2 regions of the Paenibacillus sp. FSL H7-0442 genome follow, and region 2 is predicted to be linked to the other one. Evidence: riboswitches for the same ligand, from Rfam matches in the RefSeq annotation. Region 2 holds a riboswitch; the other holds the start of a gene.

Region 1 (9,697 bases), 2.8 Mb from region 2:
TCGTGATATCTTTCTGAACAGAGATATCCCCTTGTAAAGACAGGCAGCGTACTCCCTTAGACTCAATCACCAGCTTAAGCGCTTCGGCTTCTGCTTGGCTATGCACATAATTCAGCGCAATATTACAGCCTTCATCCGCCAGACGCAGAGCGGTCGTTTTACCTAAACCTTTGGCACTACCCGTTATGAATGCGACTTTATCTCTCAACAATTTTCCTCCTGTTCACAGAGAACGGTCACCCCCAAGTATAAAATATTTAAGCTTCCCCTACAACTCTATCCAAAAGAAACCCCAGTCCTCTTGTTCAAGAGAATCTGGGGTTTTGCGTGCAATGCGTTCTCGTTCCCTACTTAAAATGCCGGGATAATTGCGCCTTGGTATTTATCTTCAATGAATTTTTTAGTTTCTGGGGATTGCAAAGCTTTAAGCAGCTTCTGAATCGCTTCAGAATCTTTATTATCAGGACGAGCTACCAGAACGTTAGCATATGGAGAATCTTTATCTTCCAGTGCCAGTGCATCCTTCGTAGGGTTCAGCTTAGCTTCCAGAGCGTAGTTCGTGTTGATCAACGCAATGTCCACTTCAGGCAACTGACGTGGCAGCATAGCCGCTTCCAGCTCCTTGAATTTCAGGTTTTTCTTATTTTCAGTAATATCTTTTACGGTAGCTTCAATGTTGCTTGCGTCTTTCAGCTTGATCAGACCTTGTTTTTCCAACAACAACAATGCACGGCCTCCGTTTGTTGCATCGTTCGGAATGGCTACCGTTGCGCCATCTGGGAGTTCATCAAGCTTTTTATATTTTTGGGAGTAGATGCCGAAAGGCTCCAGGTGAACCGCGCCCACAGAAACCAAATTCATTTTGCGCTCTTTGTTCATAACATTCAAGTAAGGTACATGTTGATAGAAGTTAGCATCCAACTGCTTGTCAAACAATTGAACGTTCGGCTGTACATAGTCGTTAAACTGAACGACTTGGAGACGAACCCCTTCTTTTTCCAACTGAGGTTTGATTGCTTCCAAAATTTCCGCATGCGGCACAGGAGAAGCTCCAACTTTCAGCTCCACTTCACGTGGTGATCCGCCTGTATTTTCGGCCGCATTGTTTGTATCCGATGTTGTGCTCTTTGTGCCGCAAGCAGCCAGCACCGCAATTAATGTCAAGCTTAATACAGCCAATACCCATTTCTTCATGTTATTACCCCTCCAATAATTTGTAATATTCAGGAGCAGACGTCCTGATCAATAAGGATATCTATATGTTTTCCCTATTTTCGAGTATAATGCCGCACGAGACGGTCTCCCGCCATTTGCAGCAATTGAACCAATACGACCATCAGCACGACCGCAACGATCATTACAGCCGTTTCATAACGATAATAGCCGTAGTTGATAGCCAGTGTACCCAGTCCACCGCCCCCGATCATCCCGGACATTGCCGTGTAGGATACGAGTGTAACGACGGTAATGGTTAATGCGGCTAGCAGTCCCGGAAGTGCCTCACGTAACAGCACACGCCGGATAATTTGTCCTGTCGAGGCCCCCATTGCTTGTGCGGCTTCAATGACACCCTTGTCCACTTCACGCAGAGACGTTTCGACAAGACGTGCGAAGAATGGGGCAGCCCCTATAACCAATGGTGGGATGGTTCCCAACACCCCGGTCGAGGTACCTACCAGCGATCGTGTAAAAGGAATAAGTGCAACGATCAAAATGATAAATGGCACGGAACGTAAAATGTTAACGATGAATGATAATACAATGTATATCACCTTCATCAGAGTCAACGAGGAGCGGCTCGCCAGAAACAATAATATGCCGAGCGGCAAACCAATAATGAGGGTGAACAATGCGGATGCACCGAGCATCTGAAGGGTTTCCAGCGTAGAATTCCCTAGCTCTTCCCAACTCACTTGTGAAAAATCAAGTTCGCTCATTGTCCGATCACCTCCACATCAAGTCCTTGCCCAGACACTTCGCGCAGCGTATGCTCTATATCCTCATGATTTCCTTCAAAACGAACGATTAGCTGACCATAGGGTACATTTTTAATCGTAGATATGGTTCCCTGCAAGATCGCAAAATCAACCCCAGTGCTTCGAGCCGTACGCGACAGAATCGCATCATATGTTTTGCTGCCCAAAAAGGAGATACGCACCACCTGTGCCGACTCGCCCTCACCTGCTGCCGCAATCGCTGCTTGCAACTCCTCGGGATGTTCTGACTCCCGCTGGATAAAGTCCTTGGTTACCTGGTGCTGTGGCTTCAAAAATACTTCCGCCACCGGACCTTGCTCCACGATGTCACCCTGATGAATGACGCCAACTTTATCACAGATGCTTTGAATGACATGCATTTCATGTGTAATCAGCACGATGGTTAAATTAAATCGCTGATTAATATCCAGCAGCAATTTCAGGATAGACCCCGTCGTCTGCGGATCAAGCGCAGAAGTCGCTTCGTCACACAGCAATACATGAGGATCACTAGCCAACGCCCGCGCAATTCCTACCCGCTGTTTCTGTCCACCTGAGAGCTGTGACGGATATTTTCCACTGTGCTCTTCGAGACCCACCAGTTCCAGCAGTTCACGGACCTTCTGGTCCAACTTCTGCTTGGGCGTGTTTACCAGCCGCAACGGAAATGCAATATTGTCATATACCGTCGCCGAAGACAACAAATTAAAATGCTGAAAAATCATTCCGATTTTTCGGCGCTGCATTTGTAACTGGGATTGACTCACAGTAGTGAGGTTTACCCCGTCTACCCATACTTCACCTGAAGTAGGGCGTTCCAATAAATTAATACAGCGGATCAATGTACTTTTCCCTGCCCCGGAGTGACCAATCACTCCGAATATTTCTCCACGCTTTATAGAAAGATTCAACCCAGACAGCGCATTTACGCGTCGGTTGCCTTTGCCATAATGCTTGGTTAACTGCTTAAGCTCTATCAACGTGCTGCGACCCCCTTCACTTCTTCCTTACCCTTTTTACCAGTTGTCATCTCTCAGGATTGTATAAAATCGCTATTTATTTATACAAAAAAGAGCCCCTTTCACAGAATGAAAAGGGCCCCACCTTGCGATCCTTTTCTCATCTGCCAAAATCGCTATAACTCTAGCGGTTTTGTAGGAATTAGCACCATCATGTTCCCTCCCAGTGTATTACACCGGGAAAAAACGGGTTGCCGGGCTTCATCGGGCCAGTCCCTCCACCTCTCTGGATAAGAAAAATATGTTAAACTCCAGCTTTAGCTGTCCGTTAAGTTTATATAAAAAAACATAATTCAAGCATTTTTCTGAAACTAGGTTTCAGTATAGATAGTTTACATTGCTTTGTCAAAGGATATTTTCTATCATATTTTTGGGCGTACTGCCCGGTTCTTCCATTGTTTCGCAGTATAAGTAAAGGCGATTGACAACGACCGACACACCATTTCCAAGCCCTGCTGCAAATCTTCCAAATGGTGATCAAGGTCCTCCAGTTGGATTTTTCCATACAAAGCTCGGTGTCGTTGCCAGAGATCATCCTGCATTTCTGTATTCATATAGTGTATCTCCGTATTTCGCCGCTTACGCAGCCGATTGATCGCATCGTTGTATGTATCCTTGATATCATATAAATTATCGGTCAATACAGGATGCATTTTGAGATACTTGAGCTGCCGCAACACGGTAAAATACGAATAATGCGCCTTATACTGTCCTGTTTTTAAATCATACAGATCATTCAGCCAGTTGCCCAGCTTATCCAGAATGGAAAATACCCTCACAAACCCATCTTTATAAAAGAAAACATACAATGCATAGTCGGATTTTTCATCCTCACTCATATCTTCAGCATATCCGGCTTTCACTTTCATACGGAAAAAGGCGGCAGCATGATGGCTCTGCTCCAGTTCATCCAGAGATGACATTAGACCGCGTGTCAAAATATCCGCCTTCCGAAAATCGTGGGTCGGATCTCCACCAGCCTGAATTTGCCGTTCCAGCAGGTTCAACATATCTGACATGCTATTCATGGCATCTAGCAGGATGCCCTTGTTCACACGCGGCGGCTCACCCAGTAGCTTGCGTATCATGCTTACGCCTCCTTATAAATATAAAATCCGGCTGTAGGTTTAATTAGGGCGTCAAGCGAAATAACTTGTCCATCGTTGATCTACAAGCTTAACAATATCCTCACGCGGTAACACCTCATCCGGATACCCCGGCTTCATACGCGCATCCACTACAATCGGCAGCTTATAGTTCAGATGATGCAAACGCACTTCGCTGTCCGCGTACATATCCGTAGCCGGGTTAAAGCGAGTGAATACCGTCCACAGGAACGAGGCTTGAGAGCGAACGACTTCCTTGGCATCGTCCACAATGAAAACGAGCGGCCACTCTTGCTCACCCGCAGCTAATCGCTCCAATACACGCGCAGCGAGTTCAGGCTCCTGCTCAAAGGAAGAGCCGGACACAACGAGGCACCCTCCGCAATAGGGCTCAATTTCACGAATGCCCGGCAGATCGCCTCCCTCATAAGCACGAGGCAATTCACGTACAGGCTCACCTATTCCCATCAGGATCGCCTTACTGCCATGATTCAGCTTGCGGCCTGTGTAATCGAGTGTATCGTGTGACGTGTGATTGAAAATAAATAAATCCCTTGCTGGATTAAATCGCTCCAGAATGGTTTCTAACAGCAGGTTAAAGTCAGATAAATCAATGACTCGATCTGTCAGCATCAGGAACTTGGTCAATGACAATTGACCTTGACCCAAAATGGTAAAACCGGATACAAGCGCTTCACGGGAGTAGCTTTCACGTACGACTGCCGCTGCCAGCGCATGTACGCCCGTTTCCGCATACGCCCACAGGGACTTGACGGAAGGCATCACAAGCGGATAGGCAGGCGACAGCAGACGTTGCAAAAACTCACCGAGGTAGTAGTCTTCTTGCCGAGGCTTACCTACAATGGTTGCCGGATAAATGGCATCCTTGCGGTGATGCATATGTTTGACATGAAATACAGGGAAATCATGCTGTAATGAATAATATCCAAAATGATCGCCAAACGGGCCTTCCGGACGGCGTTCATGAGGTGGCACATAACCGCTGATTGCAAATTCTGCTTCTGCTGGAATCCGATGACCCCCAAGCGGGTCCTCTGTCATGGGCAGCTTGCCTCCCATAATAAGCGAAGCCAGCAACAGCTCAGGCAAGTTTTCCGGTGCTGGAGCAATGGCAGACGCAATCAGAGCAGGCGGGCCACCGATGATAATCGTCGTAGGCAACGGCTCATTACGCAGCTCCGCTTCATGATAATGGAAACCGCCGCCTTTATGAATTTGCCAGTGAATGCCCGTCGTCTGATCATCATAAATCTGAATGCGGTACATCCCCAGATTATGATCCTTGGGCTGACCTGGCTTCTCGGTATACACGAGTGGAAGGGTAATAAACGGTCCTCCATCCTCATGCCAACTGGTCACTTTAGGCAGTGGTGCCAGCGGAGCCTCTGTACGGCGAACTCCCAATACAGGAGCCTCGCTATGAGATACTGTTTTTAGGCCTACTTTTAGCATGTCCTTAATCAGGCCACGTTCATTCCACAATGCTTTGGGTGTAGGTGGAAACAATGTTTTGGTTGCTCCTACAATCGCATCCATCAGTTGCTCTGGGCGCGGGCCAAAAGCCATGTCCACACGGCGATTCGTGCCAAACAGATTACTGGCTACAGGAAACGGAGTTCCTTTTACATTCGTGAACAGCAGTGCCGGCCCTTCTTCCTCAATGACTCTTCGATGAATCTCAGCCAGCTCCAAGTAAGGATCGACAGGTGCCTCTATAATTTTAAGATGATTTTCTTTACGCAGTGCTTCAATAAATTGGCGCAAATTCTGGTAGATCAACTGGACGATTCCTCCTAAGCAAATCAAGCCCTCGAGAAACTCGTGGGCCTGGTTTGTTTCTTATATGCTATTATACGTGTTTAAACGCCACTTGGGCAAAAAATCCGCTTCACTATGATCTATGAAATGCTTAGGTACGTTGTGCTTGGGTCGGAACAAGCTTGCGATCCGGTGACAATTGCCATACACGATAGCTCAGATAAGCCAAGATGGAGAACAACGATGCAATCACCAGCATATGCCCCAGCACGATAAACATGTAGATTTCAGGTCTGTTGACGTACAGCAAGATAATTCCAATCACCACTTGAAGCAGGATTAACAAGACCGATACAACACCCAATATACGGATGTCCCGGTGATTCGGGTGATAACGGTATGCGTAGTGACCCACAGCCAAGATAATGACGAACAGCAGACCGGCTGAAATCTGATGAAGCAACAGTGGAGATATGAAGCCTCCAATATTTACAACCTTCTGGATGACCGAGTGACTAAGCAACGCCCCTGAATAGACAGCAATATAGGTATAGATCGTCGATAGCCATATAAAATTACGAAAGCCCCGACTGACAGGCCCAGGAATCAGACGCGGAGTGTGGCGTGAGTCCGCATGCTCCTGCCAGGCCCCCAGCGTCATCATAGTCGCACTGGCAAAAGCGATAAGCGCAAAGCCAAAATGCAGTCCCATGACCGCAGCTGATTGGGAGAATATGACAGCCAACGCCCCCATTGCACCTTGTATGATCACAAACAAGAGCGTGAGCAGCGAGAATAGCTGTAAATCCTTTCGATGCTTCATAAACAGCAAAAAGCCAACAAATGAGGCGATAGAAAGAATCCCGGCCATGGCACTGACGGAGCGGTGAGAGAACTCAATAAGGGATGCGATCGTATGTGCCGGAACCAGCTTACCATTGCATAGCGGGAATTCCCGGCCACAGCCCAGACCCGAATCCGTCCGCGTCACAACACCTCCACCGAAGGTAGCCAAAAACATGACAATACATGTTACGAGTGCCAGCCATTTTAATATTCTAATTTTGTTATTCAAATTCACCCGTATCCTTCCAAATATAATATTTATTCACTTTATATGTTGTGAAATGATCACTTATAGTAATTATAACTGATATATCGTTCCTTGACATACGAGCTTTGTTGACAAAATGTGAACGTGTTCGTGAGAAAGCCGCCCCCTTGAAAGGAAGCGGCTTTCTGAATGTCTTGATGTTTAAAATTCAATTTGGAACCTTCATGTATGCATGTACAGCATTCATTATTTTGCCAAGCTCGTATGGACTTCAACAGCCCGATCCAAAAATTGCTCAATCTCCTCGCGGGATTTGCGCAGTCTGTTCACCAGACGTACCAGTTCTCGCCCTTCACTGTAAGCGATAAAGCTAGGAATCCCCAATACATTCTGCTCTTGACTGACGCTTTCGGCCTGTTCTACATCAATCTCAATTAATGTAAGCTTATCTGCATATTGTTGTTCCACATCAGGCATGAACGGATCAATGAAATGACAATCCCCACACCAGTCCGCCTTAAATACAGCCACCGTTACGCCCGGAGTGGATATTGCCTTATTAAAGTCTTCATGAGAGACGATTTTTTGCATGGATGATTCCTCCTTAAATTCTTTTTATACTGAAAAGATTGCACTTTCTATTGTAACGCCAAGTGAAGCTTTTGCACACTCCCCCATTCTGCTCACATGCCGATTGGAAGCCCTCTCATTGAGGCATACTAAAGATATACTTAAGAATCCACCACATAAACGACGACATCCTAACAGCATACCCAACTTACTTGGCAGGATACGGGGATGCTTGCAGTTGGAAAGGAGGTTATTTAGTCATGTCTCTTACCGAATGGCTCCATACGGCATCTCGACAGCTTCAGGGAGGGCTAAAGTTACTGGGTTCCGTTCCCCGTGTTGCTGAGGAAGCTTGGGAAGGCAAACGGGCAGCCTGGACCGAATCCCGCAAATTACGCTACCCCTTGCGTGAACTAGCGTGGGATTATCATACGGCACAGGCCGCTATGAATGAAGCTGAAGCGTTAATGTTGGTGAACGGACCCGCTACGCGTCCCTCTTCTCTGAATATGCCCTTATGCGAAACAGACTGTGAGCTGCTGGAGCGGATCAAGAATGATACAGCACAGGAGAATCGCAGCAACGTCACCCGCACTGCCGCTTACCTTGAATGCTATCGTGGCTACCCGGAGTTACACTGGGCATTACTGGCCCACCTGGTTTCTCGTAATGGCGGCTATCATATGACCGATCTGAAAGGGGGGCTGATTGGCAACCTGTTCGGCGAACAGGAAAAGGAATGGCTGTATCGGCTACTGGAGCGCTGTAACGCCCTTATTTTTCAAGACGCTTATCCGCAGTTGCAACTTTACATGCACAGCCGTCATTTAGGTCGGAGTTGCTTTCATTTGTTGCCTTATTTTCACGTTTCGCCATTCATGAAGCCCTTTTGGGAACGTTTCTGGGCATGGCGTGATAGCTCTCTGTTGACTGTGGCGCTCATCATTAATGAACAAAACTATATTGAAGGACGTGTGGTAAAAGATCCGTATTTTCAAAAATTTGTGACACACAAGCCGGGCTTTTATTTGCATGACTGGCTCCAGCTTAATCAGGTTATATTTCCACTTGGGCTAAACGGTGGGCTTGCTGGACTAGTGATGGAGCGTTTCGGCCATTTGGACGAGCGGATCGGCTTTGGCAAAAGTCTCTATGCTATGCTCTTCGGCCATCAGCAGGTGCTGGACCAGGCATCAGCATTCGCTAACAGTGTGCCGCATACGGGTTCACGCAGCGACTATTGGCCTGGACTATTCACCCCGAATGAACAAAAAGCGTTGCACTCTCCAGATGAAAGTGCAACGCTTTTAGCACATGAATGGCTACCGCCAGGACAACGTCTGTACAGCCCGGAGCTGAACGCCGTCTGGTCCGATACAACTTATGATCCAATCCCCCGGTATGACTGGTTTCAGGACGGCTCCACACTTGGGCATCTCAGCGAACCAAGGCGACCGCTGTTATTTGCCATGCGCCACGAGCATCGCCATGGCATACAAAAAACAGCAATGGCCCACGTTGCCCATAACAGCTTGCAACCTTTCCACTGAAAGACTGGAGAGCTCTTTTAGCCTCGCTGTCCTGTGGACTCACGCTGTAGGCGCATTAACGGACGTAGTACCTTTTGCAACATACGTGGGTAGTTGCCCAGCTCGTCCCTGCGCAATACGCGCAATACAACCAGCAACACCAAGTAGCATACCAGTACAGCTGCCCCGGCAATACAGCACGCGATCAAGAAGGCCACACGCGCAGGCATCAGATGCACCAGCAGAATACAGGCTTCATTTACACCGTATCCGACAGCTCCCGAGACGACGACTGCGGTTAAGAACCCTGCCCAGCGACGGCCCATGATGGAAAAGGAGACGATCCCTTTAAGCACACGCAAATTCAGCAATGTGATCACGAGGAAACATAATCCGGTTGCGGCAATGATCCCGTAAATCCCAAGCCAACCAGCCAGCAGCCAGCTCGCTGCAAACTTAACGACGATACCGACCATGACATTAACCATTGAAATACGCGGCTTGCCCATACCGATCAGTATTGAATTAGAAGTCATCATCGTAATCTGGAATATCGTTCCGAGTGTCAGAACAGCGATGATACCACTGCCTCCAAGCGAGCTGAACAGTAAACCATTAATAGAATAAGCGGTCACACATAAAGCCAGCACAATCGGCATTCCAG
Region 2 (9,697 bases):
GATCGAGTAGAAATTCGCATGGAGCGCGAGCGTTCTGATGATATTTTACCTGAACCCATTCCTTTTGAGATATTGTTTGAGGATGAACATCTGTTAGTGGTGAATAAGGCGGCGGGCATGATTGTCCATCCGACTCATGGTCATTACACAGGAACACTGGCTAACGGGGTTGTGCATTATTGGCAGACCAAGGGGGAGCTGTTCCGGTTTCGTCCTGTTCATCGTCTTGATCAGGAGACGACGGGGGTGCTGGTCGTAGCCAAAAATCCATATGTACACCAGCATATTTCTGAACAGATGATTGCCGGAACGGTGGATAAGCGCTATACGGCTCTGGTGCATGGGCGCCCTGAGCTGCAGGAAGGTAAGGTAGACGGACCGATTGACCGCAACCCGGATGATCCGCATTTGCGTATGGTGACTCCGGATGGTTATCCTGCCCTTACGCTGTATAAGCTGGAGGAAGTGTGGAACGGGGGAAGCCGTATCGGACTAAAGTTGGAATCCGGGCGTACGCACCAAATTCGAGTGCATATGACTTATATCGGCTGCCCGTTGATCGGAGATAAAATGTACCGGATTACACCTGATGATGCTGCGCAACGTGAGCGATATGATCAGCTTGATGTCAAGATGCCTCGACAAGCCTTACATGCTTCAGAGCTGTCCTTGGAGCATCCTGTAACCGGGGAGCGGCTGACGTTCTATGCTCCTCTACCTGACGATATGGCTGAAATGCAGGAGCTTTTAAGAGAAAACCAAATGGAGGTTAAACTAGCGATGAGCCAACTGAAAGTATATCAGTATTCTAAATGCAGTACCTGCCGTAATGCAGTGAAATGGCTGCAAAACAAGGGGCATGAGACGGAACTGATTCCTATTTTTGAACAGCCGCCCGGCCCGGAGGAATTGGAAGAATTGATTCGCAAAAGCGGGCTGGAGCTGAAAAAGTTTTTCAATACTAGCGGTGAGGTGTACAAAGAGTTAAAGCTGAAAGATAAGCTGGGAGACATGAGCCGTGAAGAGCAAATTTCGCTTTTATCCTCAAATGGAAGATTAATCAAACGCCCGATTGTAACCGACGGTAACAAAGTAACGGTAGGGTTCAAAGAGGAAACATTTGAGGGCACATGGGGAGCTCAATAACGCCCAATTTACCCCCACGATATGTTATACTGTGGGGGTTAAATATTATGATGAATGGGAGCAATACAATCTGTGACACAACGCAATGAACAATCCGTAATGCTGGTTGACGGCATGGCCCTGCTATTTCGCGCTTATTATGCAACCGCCGCAAACGGTTATATCCGTCGTACAAAAGCTGGGGTGCCAACGAACGCCATATATGGTTTTATTCGATATTTTTGGGATGCAGTCCAAACGTTTAATCCTACACATGTTATTTGTTGCTGGGATATGGGCGGAACGACATTCCGTGGGGAACATTTTGCTGCGTATAAGGGAAATCGAGCCGACGCACCAGATGATTTGATTCCCCAATTTACATTGATTCGTGAAGTGACGGACAGCCTCGGCATTCCCAACATTGGAGCGGAAGGCTTTGAAGCCGATGATTGTATCGGTACGCTTGCACGCCATTATTCGCAAAATGAGGACATGGATGTAATGATTCTCTCGGGAGATCATGATTTACTTCAATTAGTGGATGATCGGACACGGGTCATTATTATGAAAAAGGGCCACGGCAATTATATGGTATACACCCCGGAGACCCTGCTGACTGAAAAAGGGCTTAAGCCACGCCAAGTGGTGGACCTTAAAGGCCTGATGGGGGATGCAAGCGATAATTATCCAGGAGTACGAGGTATTGGTGAGAAAACGGCACTCAAGCTGGTGCAGGAATACGACTCTATTGAGGGCATTCTGGAGAATCTGGATCAATTAACACCATCGGTCCGCAAAAAAATTGAGAGTGATTTGGATATGCTGCATCTTTCACGCAAACTCGCTGAAATTCACTGTGGTGTACCTGTAGCATGTGCTTTGGATAGTTGTCTGCTGACGTTGGATCACGTGCAAATTGTAGACAAGTTTGAGCAGCTTGAAATGAAAAGCTTGTGTACATTAATGGGTGTCGCAACCGGATCATAATGAAGCTATTAGGCTTGGTACGACAATTTAAATAAAGTAAGTTATATAGGGATGCTGAGGCTGGATGCGTCAGTGTCCTTATTTGTATACGTTATGTTAACGGAGTTATATCGTCTTGTGAAGGATTATATACAATTGCGATTAGGGGATTGACCTCAGGTACATTTCAGGTGAATATAGTGGAGAGAGAACCGGATTATCGAAAGGGGACAACAGCAACTATGACAGTATTGGGAGCAATTGAGGCAGGCGGTACCAAATTTGTATGTGGAATTGGCAACGAACGTGGAGAGGTACTGGAACGAGCGAGCTTTCCAACAACCACACCAGCAGAAACAATGGAGAATGTCATCGCATTTTTTGAAGGCAAGGGCATTGAAGCATTGGGCGTAGGTTCGTTCGGGCCGATTGATCCTATCGAAGGTAGTGATACATATGGTTATATTACAACAACGCCAAAGCCACATTGGGGAAATTACAATCTGATTGGTAAACTGAAAGAGCATTTTGATGTGCCTATGGGGTTTGATACGGATGTGAATGGAGCAGCACTTGGTGAGTCTATTTGGGGTGCCGCCAAAGGATTGGACAACTGTCTGTATATCACGATAGGTACAGGCATCGGGGCAGGTGCTTTGGTTGGTGGAAAGCTAATACATGGATTATCTCACCCGGAAATGGGGCATATTCTGGTACGTCGTCACCCAGAAGATACTTACGAGGGGACATGTCCTTATCACGGAGATTGTTTGGAGGGTCTGGCAGCAGGTCCTGCGCTCGAAAAAAGATGGAAGGTTAAAGGACATGAGCTTTCTGTCGATCACCCGGCCTGGGAAATGGAAGCGCACTATCTGGCACAGGCTTTAATGAGCTATGTATTAATCCTGTCCCCGCAAAAAATTATTATGGGCGGGGGAGTAATGAAGCAAGACCAATTGTTCCCGCTCATTCGTACCAAACTACAAGAACTTTTGAACGGATACGTGCAGCATTCGAGTCTGACAACAGATATTGAGCAATATATCGTATCTCCAGGATTGGGTGACAATGCTGGATTGTGTGGTGCTCTGGCATTGGCAAAGGAAAAGCTGAATCATTAGAATTTAGGGTTGACGGCACTCCAAGGTACGGTTATTATATAGGCAACAGTATAGTACGGCTCAAAAAGGGAAGCACCTTTCTTGCGAACACGCAGGATAGGTGCTTTTTTTTGCGTTTTTGTGTTGTGCGGGACTGTCTTTCAACGATATGAGGGAGGAAGAAATCATGGAGATTGTATTTTTAAATCGCTTGTCCAAACGGAATGAACAGGGCTATGAGGACTTTGCTCAGGTATGGATTGGGCAGCATGAAGGGGGATGGAGTGCAGGCTGGAGCACACACCATGTCCCGGATGAAAGTATAGACGACCTTTGGTATGAGGGCAGCTTGTGGCAGGAATTACTGCATGTATACCGTCATGAGCTGGCGCTCAAAATGGCTGAGGGCTACAGGCCCTTAATCCATGGCGTATTTCATGAGCAAGAAGGATCATCAGGGCGAGGACAGACGCTGCAAAAGCTGTATTGCTACAGTGATTTGTATCCACGTGATGAAGTGTATGAGCAATTGACGATGTGGAGACGGCAAAAAGCAGCAACGGAACGAAAAGCACCTTATTTTATCGCTACGAATCGACTGCTTCGGCTCATTAGCGTTTATCTTCCCCATACCGAAGAAGAACTGTTGGAGCTGCCTGGTATGGGTCAGGGTAAGGTGTCGCAATATGGGACGGAGCTATTGGCTATTACGACACAAAATGACCGCACCACGCCATTTCCGTTGAACTGGGTAACAGAGACGCTGGAAGAAGAAGTTTTTTTGTCATGGCTATACAAGCAAAAAGAGAACCAGTACAGGCAGGAGCTGAACAAATTCAGCTTAACTAGAACGATTATTGAAGGCATTTCGGACGGTCTTTCACTGGAGCATATCGGAATGAAGACAGGTTTGCATCGTAGAGAGATGATTGAAGCTGTGGAGCATTTGGATAGAGATGGTATTGATATGGAGAAGCTGATCCACAACGAATTGGTGAATGTATCTGAGGCGGAGCAGGCAGCTATCTGGTCTGCTTATGAAGAGTTGGGGGATACGTTGCTCAAGCCCGTCATGCTGAAAGTGTATGGGGAAGAAAAGGCAACCGAAACAGGACTGGATCAGATTTATGAGCGTCTGCGTCTGATCCGTATACGGTTTCGTCATCAGCAGGTACCCGACCGACATGTTGGATAATATAGAACTGGTTGGATAAAGCTAGGTATTAAAGTATATTCAGGGTCCAACATACTAAAAAGCAGCAGCCAGTTCCTCACAGGACACGGCTGCTGCTTTTTATGACCAAGCTTGAAAATAGAAAAAAGTATCCAATTCGATACTTTTTCCCCTTTTATTTTTAAACCCAGTCTTTCTTACGGAAAATACAGAACATACTGACGCCTAATGCCACCATAATACCAATGACGACAAAATAGCCATAACGTGTATGAAGCTCAGGCATATTATCGAAGTTCATCCCATATATTCCGGTAATGACCGTCAATGGCATAAATACGGTCGTAATTGCTGTAAACACACGCATAATTTCATTGGCACGGTTGGCGATACTGGATTGATAAGCTTCTCGAAGGTTACCCATCAAGTCGCGGTAAGTTTCGAAAGTCTCCGAAATTTTCACAGCATTTTCATAAATGTCGCTAAAATATTTTTGCAATTGATCGTCGATGAGCCGCAAATCCCGCTTGTTCAGGGTATTGATGACTTCTTTTTGCGGGCCCAACACTTTTTTCAGCCACAGAATCTCACTGCGTAAGCCGATGATTTCGTTCAAATGCGACTTTTTCGTATGCATTAGAATATCTTCTTCCAGCTTTTCAATGCGGACCTCAATCCGGTCACCAACCAGAAAATAGTTGTCAACAATTAAGTCGACCAACAGATACATAAAACGGTCAGGCTGGCTGACTTCTTGCTCCCACAGCATAGGCTTGAGGGTACGAAGCTCATTGATTTTCTGCTTGGTCACCGTAATGATAAAATGGCGGCCGAGAAAAATGTTCAAAGCTCGCAAAAATATTTCTTCATCATCAAAACGAATGCTATTTACAACGATAAAATAATGGCTTTCATAAATTTCAATCTTCGGACGCTGTTCTTCTTCACTCAAACAGTCTTCTACTGCAAGATCATGCATGGAAAATAAAGGCTGGAGCACTGCCAAATCATCGACATCGGCATCAATCCAATAAAAACCTTCTGCCGGTGCAGTAAGCGCCATTTCAATTTCTTCGACAGGGGTAAAAACCCCGTTGTTGACCAAACGGATTTTCATATACGTCACTCCTTATGCTCCGCCGTAACGGAAATACGTTTACCTTAAGCATAAGGAATGGACTCAGTTAGCCAGTTAGCCGGTGCGGGTAAGCGTGCACTCTCATCAAAAGCCGGAGGCTTTTGGAGCATGCAGAGCCTGGCGTCCCGTCTTTCGGCAAGCTGAAGTCATTCCTATGCTGTTGTTCAGGGATCGCCGCCTATTCGGACTCGGGTCGCCTTCCATTCCGGATTCACCTCTCAAATGTTCTTTTTTTAGATTGCCACAGTATCGCAGGAAACACTCAAGTCTGCACTACTGCTCCATATTTTTGCCTAATAGCACTTGTATAGTATAACGCTCGGCCTACGGCCTTTCAAGCGCAAAATCATGGGCAAAATCAACAGTAGTGGCAAGAGCTTCAGCGATAGGAGGGATATGATTTAACCTATGGAAAAGGTAGACAAAATGTGAATGCAGGTTACAAATTTGCAAGTCCCATCTTGACGAAGCCCAGCCGATGCATTAAAGTGAACAACAAGAACTTTGTGAACCCAAAATGAATATAGCGAAATCTTATCAAGAGCAGGTGGAGGGACTAGCCCGATGATACCCGGCAACCGGCGATTTTAATCGCACGGTGCTAATTCTTGCAGGACGCGCGCTTTGTACAAAGCGCGTTGCCCTGACAGATGAGAGAGGCGCATATGGATACAAATATGACCTTTCTCTAACCAGAGAAAGGTCTTTTTATTATATGCCCGGCATCTCAACAAGACGATTTTCGCAAAACTTACCGAACAAGGAGTGAGTTTACATGCCGATTAAAATCCCAGACACATTACCTGCTAAGGAAGTGCTGGAGGGCGAAAATATTTTCGTAATGGATGAAAGCTTGGCTTATCATCAGGATATTCGTCCGTTGCGTATCGCCATTTTGAATTTAATGCCTACAAAGGAAACGACGGAAACCCAACTGTTGCGTCTGGTCGGCAATACGCCGTTGCAAGTGGATGTCACGCTGGTGCACATGAAGTCTCATGTATCCAAAAATACATCGCAAGAATATTTGAACATGTTCTATAAAACGTTCGACGAGATCAAGAACAGTCGTTTTGACGGCATGGTCATTACAGGAGCCCCGGTTGAACAGCTTGAGTTTGAGGATGTGAACTACTGGGAGGAAATCCGGCAAATCTTTGAATGGACGAAAACGAATGTAACTTCGACCATGCATATCTGTTGGGCCTCACAGGCAGGCTTATACCATCATTTCGATGTCCCTAAATATGGGCTCGACTACAAATGCTTCGGTGTATTTCCACACACCGTGATAAAACCTAAAGTAAAATTGTTACGCGGCTTTGATGAACTGTTTTATGCCCCTCACTCCAGACATACGGAGGTTCGTCGGGAAGATATTGATCATATCGCCGAATTAGAAGTTTTATCCGAATCCGAGGAAGCTGGGGTGTACCTCGTAGCCACGCTTGACGGTAAACAAATTTTTGTAACTGGGCATTCTGAATATGACCCGCTTTCACTGAAATGGGAATACGACCGCGATGTAGCCAAAGGAATGGATATTGAAGTCCCCAAAAATTATTTTCCTAATGATGATCCTGAGCGCACCCCCCCCTCAATTTGGCGGGCGCACGCCAATTTATTATTCTCGAATTGGCTGAACTATTATGTATACCAAGAAACACCTTATGATATCGGGCCCCAGATTTAAAAAAGGAGCATGTAGTTTACCTTTGTAGAGTATCACCTTGCAGTAGCGCAGCAGTATAGTCTTTGACATCCATTTTTGCAGGATTGGTTATAGCACCCACTATGGAAGTTAACAGGAGGATTCATATGAGTGAGAAACAGTGGAAAATCGAAAGTAGATTGGCACAAATCGGTTCAGTAGAAGAGCCAGTAACCGGGGCTGTTAATTACCCGATTTACCAATCTACGGCGTTCCGCCATCCCCGTCTGGGTCAAAGCACAGGATTTGATTACATTCGGACGATCAATCCCACGCGAAAGGTACTGGAAGAGGCTTCTGCTGCACTTGAATCGGGTGATGCAGGCTTTGCATGCAGCTCAGGTATGGCGGCGCTGCAAACGGTATTTGCATTGTTTGGACAGGGAGATCATCTCATAGTATCGCTGGATCTGTATGGCGGGACGTATCGTTTGCTGGAGCGTATTTTGTCTAAATTTGGTGTGACAGCCAGTTATGTGGATACGAACGATCTTGAAGCGCTCGAACAGTCATGTCGACCGAATACCAAAGCTGTATTCATAGAAACGCCTACAAATCCGTTAATGATGATTACTGATATTCGAGCGGTGGCTAAATGGGCATCACAACATCAGTTGCTTACCATTGTAGATAATACGCTGCTAACGCCATATTTCCAGCGGCCATTGGAACTGGGCGCGGATATTGTGGTACATAGCGCAACCAAATATTTGGGCGGACACAACGATGTGCTGGCAGGGTTGATCGTAACCAAAGGCAAAGAGCTATCAGCTGAAATTGCATTCCTGCACAATTCCATAGGGGCAGTGCTTTCCCCAAGCGATTGCTACCAGTTAATGAAGGGCATGAAGACGTTAGCGCTGCGTATGGACCGGCACGAGCATAATGCAACAGTGCTGTCTAACTATTTACTGACGCATCCGGCTGTGGCGGAAGTATTTTATCCAGCTCTAGAAGGCCATCCAGGTCGTGAGATTCAAAATAAACAATCCAGCGGAAATACGGGTATCTTTTCCTTTAAAGTAAAGGATGCTCGTTATGTGGAACCTTTGCTTCGTCACATTAAGCTCATTGCGTTTGCGGAAAGTCTCGGCGGTGTGGAATCGTTAATGACCTATCCCGCTGTGCAGACACATGCGGACATACCAGCAGAAATTCGGGATGCAGTCGGGGTAGATGACAGGCTGTTGCGTTTCTCCGTAGGCATTGAGCATACAGACGACCTAATTGAAGATTTACGTTCGGCGTTGGAAGCGGCACGTCAAGAAGTAGAAGGAGGAGAGCTGCAATGATAGAGGATGCGAGGAGGATCGGGCAGGATCTGAACAAAGAGCGGAAGTTCGCTACCAAGCTGCTGCATTTTGGCTCTGAAATTGACAGCGTTACGGGGGCATCGAGCGTCCCGATCTATCAAGCTTCTACCTTCCACCATCACGATATTTTTAATCCTCCACAGCATGACTATAGCCGTTCAGGTAATCCGACACGACAAGCTTTGGAGGATTATATCGCTTTATTAGAAGGCGGGGCGTGCGGTTTTGCCTTTGCATCAGGTATGGCGGCCATCTCTACTACATTTATGCTCTTGTCTGCTGGAGATCATGTCATTGTTTCCGAGGACGTATATGGAGGAACATATCGACTGCTGACCTCCATTTTGAAACGGATGAATATCGAAACGACCTTCGTCGACATGACGGACCTCAACCTTGTGAAAGATGCGTTGCAGGAGAATACAAGGGCTGTATATATGGAAACTCCGTCCAATCCGACACTCAAAATTACCGATGTGGCAGGAATAACTTCTTGGGCACAGGACAACGGGCTTTTAACGTTATTGGATAATACTTTTATGACACCTTATTATCAACGTCCGATTGAGCAGGGAGTTGATATTGTATTGCACAGCGCGACCAAGTTTCTGGGCGGACACAGCGATGTGCTGGCAGGACTTGCGGTAGCACGTACCGAATCGTTGGGAAGACAAATCAAGCAGCTCCAAAATGGACTGGGTACCGTGTTGGCTCCGCAGGAGTCATGGTTGCTCATGCGCGGTATGAAGACACTGGAGGCTCGTATGGCTCACAGCGAAAAGAGCGCAGCGAAGCTTGCTAACTGGCTGAACGAGCGCAACGACATTGAGGCGGTATACTACCCGGGTCTGGAGAATCATCCAGGGCGTGAAGTTCATGAGTGCCAATCCAGCGGTTATGGTGCAGTGATATCTTTTGATGTGGGTTCTGGTGAGCGTGCAAAAGAAGTCCTCAGTCGCGTACGTATTCCAATTGTAGCGGTGAGTCTGGGAGCTGTGGAAAGCATCTTGTCGTATCCGGCGATGATGTCACATGCGGCTATGCCCCATAGTGTACGATTGGAGCGCGGGATTACGAACGGACTACTCCGTTTCTCCGTAGGTTTGGAGGATATTGACGACCTGATCAGTGATCTGGATGAGGCGCTGCGCTAGAGCGTTAGCACAT

What was found. A riboswitch is a leader RNA that binds a small molecule or an ion and turns the genes downstream of it on or off. The one in region 2 is predicted to bind S-adenosylmethionine.
Region 1: it holds a riboswitch for S-adenosylmethionine, as region 2 does, so the genes downstream of both, MHH57_RS20300 (ATP-binding cassette domain-containing protein) here and metA (homoserine O-succinyltransferase) in region 2, are expected to answer to the same signal.

The regions. Positions count from the first base shown of each region.
Region 1 is NZ_CP151963.1:4,595,602-4,605,298, forward strand. It holds gene MHH57_RS20285 (SDR family oxidoreductase) at 1-208, opposite strand, end outside; gene MHH57_RS20290 (MetQ/NlpA family ABC transporter substrate-binding protein) at 352-1,194, opposite strand; gene MHH57_RS20295 (methionine ABC transporter permease) at 1,269-1,937, opposite strand; gene MHH57_RS20300 (ATP-binding cassette domain-containing protein) at 1,934-2,956, opposite strand; SAM riboswitch class I at 3,093-3,232, opposite strand; gene MHH57_RS20305 (Cthe_2314 family HEPN domain-containing protein) at 3,358-4,083, opposite strand; gene MHH57_RS20310 (UbiD family decarboxylase) at 4,135-5,901, opposite strand; gene MHH57_RS20315 (COX15/CtaA family protein) at 6,032-6,961, opposite strand; gene MHH57_RS20320 (thioredoxin family protein) at 7,181-7,525, opposite strand; gene MHH57_RS20325 (DUF2515 family protein) at 7,765-9,054, shown strand; gene MHH57_RS20330 (polysaccharide biosynthesis protein) at 9,072-9,697, opposite strand, start outside.
Region 2 is NZ_CP151963.1:1,644,050-1,653,746, forward strand. It holds partial or broken gene MHH57_RS07450 (RluA family pseudouridine synthase) at 1-753, shown strand, start outside; gene MHH57_RS07455 (arsenate reductase family protein) at 781-1,146, shown strand; gene MHH57_RS07460 (5'-3' exonuclease H3TH domain-containing protein) at 1,219-2,115, shown strand; gene MHH57_RS07465 (ROK family protein) at 2,337-3,215, shown strand; gene MHH57_RS07470 (HRDC domain-containing protein) at 3,382-4,389, shown strand; gene corA (magnesium/cobalt transporter CorA) at 4,550-5,485, opposite strand; SAM riboswitch class I at 6,038-6,163, shown strand; gene metA (homoserine O-succinyltransferase) at 6,282-7,199, shown strand; gene MHH57_RS07485 (PLP-dependent transferase) at 7,325-8,509, shown strand; gene MHH57_RS07490 (aminotransferase class I/II-fold pyridoxal phosphate-dependent enzyme) at 8,506-9,684, shown strand.